Regions from separate parts of the Yersinia kristensenii genome, predicted to be linked through region 1. Evidence: riboswitches for the same ligand, from Rfam matches in the RefSeq annotation. Region 1 holds a riboswitch; the other holds the start of a gene.

Region 1 (5,185 bases):
CTCTCGGCATCGCGCCGAAATGCTTTCATCACCGGCAGTGCATTGAGGAACTCCAGCATGGCGTTATCGGTGCGGGTAACACTCTGATTAAAATCCCGTTGCCGGTCGCTATAGCCCGCCATAATGCGTTTTTGCAGCAATATCGCCAGCGGCAGCGGGATTAATGCCACCAGCGCCAGCCGCCAATCTACCCAAAACAGCACACTCAACAGCACCAGTGGCAATAACAAACCGGCGATGATATCCACCAAATAATGGGCGATAACCGGCTCTAGTCGCTCACTCTCGCGCAGCACCCGCTTTTCTAAATCGCCGCGATGAAAGCGGTTTAATTTTGCCCATACAGCACCGATGACGGGCCGCGCAACACTTCAATCCGCTCTAAGCCATAAGGCTCGGCTTTCGGCCAGGCTTGGGCGGTGGTGCTGCGCAAACCGTCGCGCAACATACCGGTGCTAGAAATATCAAAACCACGGATATTCAGGCTATCAAAACGCTGCGATGCAGCCCCATTGGTTTGCAATATTCCCGAGGTATAGCGCAAGGCTTCGGCCACGGATTGGGCATTATGGGCCGTTATCTCAGCCCGGCTGACCACTGAGATAGCTTGCGGCGTTTCAATCAGCGGGGTATCGGTTTTGGTGGCGGTGCTGCTGCGGGTCGCAATATAACCGTTGACCGGCCCAGTGGGGGATTCAGCCTGTTTGGCGGTCACGATAAGCGTATCTGCTGCCGCTTTTTTATCGCTGTCAGCCTGGCTCAGGGCCGGGAAGCATAAAGCAATGAATGCCGCTGGTGGTAGTAAATGGCGTAAATGGGACGTCATAATGTGGCTTTCCTAGAGGTCATTTCCCAAAAATGGGAATGTATCTCATTTGTATTCAAGCCACAGCGCAGTCACTTTAATTTCTGCGACTATTGTTTTAGATAAAATATAACTTAATGAAAAGAGACTGAATTATTGGCGCAGTGTGTGAGGCGACAAACCAAAACGTTTACGAAATGCGGTTGAGAAGTGAGCTGGGGTATAGCCTACCGACCAGGCCACATTAGCTATTGGGCAGTCGCCGCTGACCAGCAGACGGTAGCCTTGTTGCAAGCGCAGCTCTTGTAAGCAGGCGGCGACGGTGCAGCCCAGTAACATTTTAAAACCATGATTCAACTTGCGCACGTTTAACCCCACTTGACGGGCCAATTGATAGAGTGTTGGGGCATTAGCCAGGTCGGCGGCCAGTAATTCGCGGGCCTGATGGATGCGCTCAATATCCGCCTGATTAAGGCGCGGTGGGTTAGTGGGCGTGTGCTGTCCCTGTAGCTGCTCCAGTGCAAAAGCGCTGAGTTCCAATGCTTTACCTGCCAGATACAAATCGCGGAATTTCCCTTGCAGTGGGTTGGTTATCATTTGTTGCACCAGCGCCTGCATCGGTTTACTGGCGGGCTGGCACAATAACTGTGGCCCGTGCTGAGTTGCCCGCTGCAATAGCGGCAGGTCAGATATTTCGAGGGAGTCGAGCATCTCGGCATCTAAACGCACACTGGCATAATGCATTGAAGTGTCGGGGGTAAAACGCTGGTGGCTGATATTTTCTTCATGATTGGCAATCACACAGAGTGTTGGGCTGCTGATGGTGATGTTTTCCTGATTTTCCAGGCGGCATTGCAATGAGCCGCGCAGCACCAGAATCAGCTTAATACCTTGCCACAAGGGTTCTGGCATCCACTCAGCATTGGGCGGCAGCCATTTGCCACAAGATAGCTGTATTTGTGGCGAGGTAAGAGAAAGATGAGTCTGATGGTGCTCAAATGCGGGCATTAGCGGGGATAAAGCAGAATTTGGCATCAGAATCACCATTAAAAGGCAGAATAATGCTCCCTAAGATAGGCCAAGTTTGAGGATAAAAATACTAAAAATTCGCTAATGGTTTTTGAGTTATCCCATTGAGAATATGAGGTTTTATTCTATCAACATGATAATGCGAGCAATTAAAACTATATTCAGCAAAATTGTATCATTCTGAGTGATGAATATGGGTTAACGTGTTAATAATGAAGTTCGTTGACTCGGGGTGCCCACCGTTTAATCTGGTGTGGCTGAGATAAGACCCGTATGACCTGATCTGGATTATGCCAGCGGAGGGAAGTTGCGGTGCCTTAAACAAGGCCTCCCCTTCCTGTTCGCCGGTGAGGGGACACTATGAATACCATCCACACTGACACCTCTATTTCACCCACTCTTTTCCCAGATGCACGGGCTACCGCCAGTTGGCATCAATTCCGTGCCACGCCGCCATTGGTGCATTGTCTGACCAATGAAGTGGTGCAGTCATTTACCGCTAATGTGTTGCTCGCTCTGGGGGCTTTCCCCGCCATGGTGGTAGAGCCGGAAGAAACCGCGCAATTCAGTGCTATGGCGAACAGTTTGCTTATTAATATTGGAACGCTGCATCGGGCGCGAGCAGAGTCCATGTTGAGCGCGGTAATCGCGGCTAATCAAGCGGGAACACCCTGGGTGCTGGACCCCGTTGCGGTGGGCGGGCTGGCATATCGTACTGATTTCGCCCGCCATTTACTCACACTAAAACCTGCGGCTATACGTGGAAACGCCTCGGAGATCATGGCATTGAGTGGTATGGCGACCATGGGGCGCGGAGTGGATAGTGTGGATACGTCGCTGGCAGCTTTACCTGCTGCTCGCCAATTGGCCCGACAGGCCCAGACGGTGGTTGCCGTAACCGGTGAGGTAGATTATGTCACTGATGGTCAACGCGATTTTGCCGTGGCTGGCGGTGATAAGCTGATGACCCGGGTGGTGGGCACTGGTTGTGCGCTGTCTGCGGTGGTGGCGGCATTTTGTGCGCTAGACGGGGATCGTTTGCACCATGTTGCTACCGCTTGCCGAATTATGTCGCAAGTCGGCGGGCAGGTATCTCAACGCGTCGCTGGGCCGGGGAGTTTTATTCCCGCATTTCTTGATGGCCTTTATCAATTGGAGACTCTGGTGTCTTAACTCTTGCCCGATCTTCTCTCTATCCTGCCAAGATTTTATTCTCAGATTAAATTTAATGATCAGCCTCTGCGGGGGCTTTTAATTTTTGAATTTATATTCAGCAAATATTTTGCCATGGTTTAACATTTAAATAGAGGACATTCTGACTCTTTTGTCTTCCCGGTCTATTTCCACATCTCTGTTTTTTTAGTTCCCTAATGAACATATAGGAAAATATAATGGCCATTCTGAACAGTTATAAGATAGCGGCGCTGTTTGCCGTCGGGATATTAATGGCAGGATGCGCCTCAAAGGTCACAACCAGTGCGCAGTACTCTGGTTTTCTTGGTGATTACAGTAAGTTACAAGAATCTGAATCCGCAAGTGGCCAGAAAGTATTGCGTTGGGTTTCACCCGATTTCAATGTTGATAAATACACTGGCATTTATTATACGCCGTTGGTCTATTATCCAAGATCAAGCCCAACTCAACGAGTAAGTCAGAAAACATTAGATGAAATATTAGCTTACGCGAATAAAAGGCTTAAACAGGCCGTTAGCCAACAATTACCGCTAGTCAATTCACCGAAAAAACACAATATTTTGATTGTACGAGGTGCAATTACCGCAGTTTCTGCGGAAGATAAAGATATTCAAGTCTATGAGATGATTCCAATAGCCGCTGTTATTGCCGGAACTATGGCGGCGACCGGTAACCGCACCCAACATACTGCGCTTTATTTGGAATTACAGGTTATTGATTCTAATACCGGCAAACCCGTTATTGTCGTCGTACGCAAAGCTTATGGTAAGGATGTCAGTAACAGCGGCGTACCGATTTCTGCAGAACAAGTCAAAAGTACAATAGATGGTTTGGTTTACGATATTGTTAACTTCAAATTAAAAAGCCAACCCACTCAGTAAAACTGCTGCGGCTCAGCCTTTGTAAGTCATTTATCCAGAGGCTGAGCCATTTTTCTTGATGTTTTATTTATCATTATCTGTTTGATGAGTAATATTTAATAATTCATTTAATTTCATTGGCTTACCCAGAAGATAACCTTGGGCTTCATCGCACATTAACGCTTGTAGATGCTCAAGTTGTTCTGTGGTTTCAACGCCTTCGGCGGTCACGGTCATAGAGAGCGCGTGGCCGAGGTTAATAATTCCCTCGACAATTGATTGCCCTTCACGGGACTGCGTCAGCTCATCAATAAAGCTCTTATCAATTTTCAAACCATCGAATGGGAAGCGGCGCAGATAATTCAGTGAGGAATATCCAGTCCCAAAATCATCCATTGATAAACGCACGCCCAAGGCTTTCAATGCGGTCATGGTTTTAAAGGCGCCATCTGCATCTTCAATCATTATCCGCTCAGTGATTTCTAACTCCAGCCGGTGGCTCGGTAACCCGGTCTGCCGCAAAACTTGTCGCACTCGCTCAATAAGATGTTGGCTGCGGAATTCAATGGCAGATATATTGACTGAAACAATCAGTGAGGCGGGCCATGTAGCTGCATCCTGACAGGCTTGAAGCATCGTCCAATCGCTGATGGCGGTAATAAGGCCGGTCTCTTCTGCCAAAGCAATAAATTGATCTGGCATCAGCAGCCCCAACACCGGGTGGTTCCAGCGCACCAGCGCTTCGGCACCTGTAAGTTTGGTTCCTGCAATACGATAGCGCGGCTGATAGTAAAGGTTGAATTCATTGTGTTTAATAGCTTGGCGCAAGAAACGCTCTAACTCGCTGCGTTGCATTAGGCGGTCATTCATTTCACTGGAATAAAAACTCCAGCGGTTGCGGCCACTATTTTTGGCTTCATACATCGCAATATCTGCGAAGCGCAACAGCTCCTCGGCTTGCATGGAGTCCTGTGGCGCTAGCGCAATACCGATGCTGGCGCTGATAAAAATATCCTGATCATTAATAATATATGGGCTTTCAATGCGGTCAATAACGCGCGTGCAGAGGTCTTCAATTTCTTTGATTGAAGAAAGCCCGGTAATAATTAGGATGAATTCATCTCCCCCTTGACGAGCCACTAAATCCTGATCGCGCAAACAACTTCTCAGCCGTTCAGATACTTGATGGAGCACCTGGTCACCCGCCATATGGCCAAAGGTATCGTTAACGGGTTTAAATTTATCCAAATCAACATTGAGGATCACCAACGGATGCGGTGCAGCGGTTAAATTACGC
Region 2 (5,185 bases), 1.5 Mb from region 1:
CAGCGAGCAGCCTTTGAGGAACACCACACTGCGAATGCCGGGGCCGTCATGAGTGGAATAACGTTGTAAGTTGAAAATCATCTTATTCCTCCCCTTGGCGGTGATCCTCGCCACTATTGCACGATAACCTGCTTTCAATGGTTGCCAGTATCTGCGTAATATAGGGAAAGAAAAATTGATGAAGTTTGCCGAGGAGTTCCCCTTTTATGTCTACTTCCCGCTTGCAACAGCAGTTTATTCGCCTTTGGCAGCGTTTTAGTGGTTTGCCCACAGAAACCACTTTGCAGGAGCTGGCTGAGGTGCTCTGTTGCTCGCGCCGCCATGTGCGCTCTTTATTGGGCAGTATGCAGCAAGAGGGTTGGCTGAGTTGGCAGGCGGAAGCCGGCCGTGGTAAGCGCTCACAACTGACCTTCCTCTGTTCCGGATTGGCCTTACAACAACAGCGGGCCGAAGAGTTGTTGGAACAAGAAAGTATTGATCAACTGGTGCAGTTGGTCGGGGATAAAAAAGCGGTGCGCCAAATGCTGCTATCCCAGTTGGGGCGCAGCTTCCGGCAAGGTAAACATATTCTGCGGGTGCTCTATTACCGGCCATTACAAAACCTATTACCCGGCACCGCGTTGCGCCGCTCAGAAACTCATATGGTGCGGCAGATTTTTAACGGCCTGACGCGGATAAATGAGGAAAATGGGGAACTGGAACCTGATTTATCTCATCACTGGCAAGCCATCAGCCCATTACATTGGCGCTTTTATTTGCGCCCAGCCATTCATTTTCATCATGGCCGTGAGCTGGAAATGAATGATGTGATTACCAGCCTGACTCGGTTAATCCCCCAACCGCTGTTTTCGCATATCACGGCAGTGCGCTCGCCGACGCCGTATGTGATTGATGTGCATCTCAGCGCCCCGGATAACTGGTTGCCGTGGTTGTTGGGCAGTGTGCACGCCATGATCTTGCCGCAAGAGTGGGAAAATCAGCCGGATTTTCGTCGGCATCCGGTCGGGACAGGCCCTTATTCTGTGATTCGAAATCACCATAGCCAATTGAAAATTCAGGCATTTGATAATTATTTTGGTTTTCGCGCACTGATTGATGAGGTCAATATTTGGGTATTACCGGAGCTGTCTGAAGAATTGGTTTATTCTGGTGTGCAATTGCAAGCTGACGATACCAGTAAAAATGAGCTGGAAAGTCGGCTGGAAGAAGGCTGTTATTTTCTGCTATTCGACCAGCGCTCACCCCAAACCTGCCATCCTGACATCCGCCGTTGGCTGTGTGAACTCATCACCCCCGTCGCCCTACTCAGCCATGCCGATCCCTTTTATCAGCGCTACTGGTCACCGGCTTATGGCATGTTGCCGCGCTGGCATCATAACCGGCTCACCGTATTGGAACCTAAACCAGAAGGTCTGACCGAACTGACACTGACGTTTTACAGTCACCATTCAGAGTTTGATGCTATCAGCCAAACCTTGACCACATTATTAGCTGCACATGGGGTCAAATTGCTCATAAATGTGGTGGATTATGTCAGTTGGTATCAGGGGGATGCGCAGAGCGACATCTGGCTCGGCAGCGCCAATTTTTATCTGCCATTAGATTTCTCATTATTTGCCACCTTGTATGAGCTGCCACTGCTGCAATATTGCCTGGATGAAAAACTGCACCAAGATGTTGAATTATGGCGAAATAATGCCCTGCCGATGGCGGAATGGAGCCAGCGCTTGGTCAGCCAGAATCAATTTCACCCACTGTTCCATCACTGGCTAGAATTATATGGGCAGCACAGTATGCGCGGGGTGCGCATGAACACACTCGGCTGGTTTGACTTCAAATCGGCCTGGTTTACGCCGCCAGAGGGCTAAACTCGCTTTCGCCCGCCCCAATTAAACTCTACAATAGCGCCGTCTCAACGGGGTGCAAGAACATCGCTAGCCAAGTTCAATCCGGTGCCGCAAGTGTTAAAAACACAGCGAGCCGGGTTCAGACAGTGGCGGACAGCACGGAGAAACCGGAGCGTACTTGAAGTACGTGAGGATTTCGAGTACTGCCCAACGCTGTATCAACCACGGCGCAGCACGTTTTTGCTGAGAGCAAACCCGTCGAACCTGATCCGGTTAACACCGGCGGAGGGATTTGAGAAAAATAACGCCGTATCATCTTGATATTTATGTTATTTACCGCCTCAGATACCTTTGCCACCTTTATCCTTAAGGAGTGCAAAGTGTTTAAACGCATGATTTCCTGCTTGTTTTTGCTGTCTGCTGCTGCCGTCGCTGCTGATAAACCCACATTGACTGTTTATACCTATGATTCTTTCGCGGCTGATTGGGGCCCCGGGCCGTCGATTAAAAAAGCCTTTGAAGCCGAGTGTGATTGCCAGCTGAAATTTGTAGCACTGGAAGACGGTGTTTCCCTGCTGAACCGCTTGCGGATGGAGGGTAAAAATAGTCAGGCCGATGTGGTGTTAGGCTTAGATAACAATCTGGTTCAAGCGGCAGAGCAAACCGGATTATTCGTGCCGAGTCAGGTAGATACCAGCGACCTAACTTTGCCGGAAAAATGGCAGAATAACACTTTCGTCCCCTACGATTACGGCTATTTTGCTTTTGTGTATGACAAAAACAAACTGAAAAACCCGCCGAAAAGCCTGCAAGAATTGGTCGACAGCCAAGAGCCGTGGAAAGTGATTTATCAAGACCCGCGCACCAGCACACCGGGCCTCGGTTTAATGTTGTGGATGCAAAAAGTCTATGGCGACCAAGCCCCGCAAGCATGGCAAAAATTAGCGAAAAAAACCGTCACCGTGACCAAAGGCTGGAGCGAAGCTTACGGCTTGTTCCTAAAAGGTGAAGGCGATTTAGTGCTGAGCTATACCACTTCTCCGGCTTACCATCTGATTGAAGAGAAGAAAGACAACTATGCCGCGGCCAATTTTAGCGAAGGCCATTATCTGCAAGTGGAAGTGGCCGGTGTGGTGGCGTCCAGCAAACAACCGGAACTGGCGCAGCGCTTTATGCAGTTTATGGTCACCCCTGCATTCCAGAATCATATTCCGACCGGCAACTGGATGTATCCAGTGATCAAAATGGATTTACCGGCTGGATTTGAAACACTCACCGTGCCGCAAAAAGCTTTACAGTTTGATGCAAAAGACGTGGCAGATAATCGCGGTAAATGGATTCAAACATGGCAATCCGCCGTCAGCCATTAATCGCCCCCTGGCTGTGGCCGGGGCTGCTGGCGGCCTTGCTGATAGTCGGTGTCGCCTTGCTGGCGTTCAGCGCTATCTGGCGTCATGCCCCGGCAGCCGACTGGCAAAGCATCTGGCATGACCGCTATCTGTGGCATGTGATTCGCTTCACTTTCTGGCAGGCGTTTCTTTCTGCGCTGCTGTCCGTTATTCCGGCGATTTTTTTGGCGCGCGCCTTATACCGCCGCCGCTTCCCTGGCCGCCAACTGATGCTGCGCTTATGCGCCATGACACTGGTGCTGCCGGTGCTGGTCGCCATTTTTGGCATTCTGACAGTGTATGGCCGCCAAGGTTGGCTGGCGGCGCTGTTGGGCTGGCTGGGGGGTGGATTACCGCTTCTCACCCTATGGTTTACAAGGGATTTTGCTGGCGCATATTTTCTTTAATATGCCGCTGGCGACCCGCTTGTTATTGCAGTCATTGGAAAGCATTGCCGTTGAACAGCGCCAGTTAGCCGCCCAATTGGGCATGAACGGCTGGCAGCATTTTCGCTGGGTCGAATGGCCCTATCTGCGCCGCCAAATTCTGCCGACTGCCGCGCTGATTTTCATGCTGTGTTTTGCCAGCTTTGCCACCGTGCTTTCTCTGGGGGGCGGGCCGCAAGCCACCACCATCGAACTGGCTATTTATCAGGCGCTTAGCTATGACTACGATTTGGGGCGCGCCGCATTATTGGCACTGATTCAACTGGGCTGTTGCCTGGGCTTGGTGGTGCTGAGCCAACGGCTAAGTTCAGTGTTAGCGGTGGGGAATACCCACGGTCAGGAGTGGCGTAGTCAGCAAGACAGTTCGTGGTCGCGCATTAGCGATACCTTGTTAATCGGGGCAGCATTATTATTGATGGTGCCGCCATTACTCGCCGTCGTGATTGATGGCAGCAATAAAACAATCTTGACCGTGCTACAGCAACCGGCGCTGTGGCAAGCTTTCTTTACCTCACTGATCATCGCCATTGGCGCAGGATTATTGTGTGTCACTCTGACCATGATGCTGCTATGGAGTAGCCGTGAGCTGAAACTGCGCCACCACGCAGCTTACGGACAAGCCTTGGATATCAGCGGCATGGTGATTCTGGCGATGCCGGGGATCGTGCTGGCCACCGGTTTTTTCTTATTACTCAATGACACGCTGGGCTTGCCGCAATCACCTTATGCATTGGTGATTTTGACCAATGCGCTGATGGCGGTGCCCTATGCATTAAAAGTGTTGGATAACCCGATGCGCGATCTGGCTGAGCGCTATACGCCACTGTGCTTATCACTGGATATTCGCGGCTGGCATCGTGTGCGCCATATTGAGTTACGGGCACTGAAACGCCCACTGGCTCAAGCGCTGGCCTTCGCCAGTGTGCTTTCTATCGGGGATTTTGGTGTGGTCGCGCTGTTTGGTAACGAGCATTTCCGCACCCTGCCATTTTATCTCTATCAACAGATAGGGTCTTATCGTAGCAATGATGGCGCGGTGACCGCCCTGCTGCTGCTGTTACTGTGTTTCCTGCTGTTTACTCTTATTGAAAAACTGCCGAGCCGCCATGCTAAAGCTTGAGAAAATCACCTATTTATACGACCACTTACCGATGCGTTTTGATTTGCGCATTCAAGCCGGTGAGCGGGTGGCTATTCTTGGCCCCAGCGGAGCGGGAAAAAGCACGCTATTGAGCTTGATTGCAGGGTTTTTGGCACCGGCCAGTGGCCGGATGATGCTGAATAATCAAGACCATACCTATACACCGCCGGCCCAAAGACCGGTGTCGATGTTGTTTCAGGAAAATAATCTGTTCTCGCATTTGAATGTCGAACAGAACATTGGGCTGGGTTTGCATCCGGGGCTAAAACTCAATCATGAGCAAAAGTTGCTGCTCGGCCAGATAGCGCAACAAGTGGGATTGGAAGAGTGCCTCGACCGGCTACCGGCGCAGCTTTCCGGCGG

The links. Region 1 has a riboswitch for thiamine pyrophosphate ahead of thiM (hydroxyethylthiazole kinase). Riboswitches for the same ligand answer to the same signal wherever they lie in the genome.
Positions count from the first base shown of each region.
Region 2: another riboswitch for thiamine pyrophosphate. It lies ahead of thiB (thiamine ABC transporter substrate binding subunit); the one in region 1 lies ahead of thiM (hydroxyethylthiazole kinase).

Region 1 covers NZ_UHIY01000001.1:2,021,687-2,026,871, forward strand. The annotation lists gene DX162_RS09330 (ATP-binding cassette domain-containing protein) at 1-353, opposite strand, end outside; gene DX162_RS09335 (TonB-dependent receptor plug domain-containing protein) at 329-826, opposite strand; gene DX162_RS09340 (helix-turn-helix domain-containing protein) at 959-1,840, opposite strand; TPP riboswitch at 2,053-2,156, shown strand; gene thiM (hydroxyethylthiazole kinase) at 2,195-3,007, shown strand; gene DX162_RS09350 (DUF3313 domain-containing protein) at 3,226-3,909, shown strand; gene DX162_RS09355 (bifunctional diguanylate cyclase/phosphodiesterase) at 3,973-5,185, opposite strand, start outside.
Region 2 covers NZ_UHIY01000001.1:569,164-574,348, forward strand. The annotation lists gene DX162_RS02670 (glycyl-radical enzyme activating protein) at 1-81, opposite strand, end outside; gene sgrR (HTH-type transcriptional regulator SgrR) at 207-1,868, shown strand; RNA gene DX162_RS02680 (sX9 sRNA) at 1,963-2,036, opposite strand; TPP riboswitch at 2,061-2,155, shown strand; gene thiB (thiamine ABC transporter substrate binding subunit) at 2,228-3,217, shown strand; partial or broken gene thiP (thiamine/thiamine pyrophosphate ABC transporter permease ThiP) at 3,193-4,801, shown strand; gene thiQ (thiamine ABC transporter ATP-binding protein ThiQ) at 4,788-5,185, shown strand, end outside.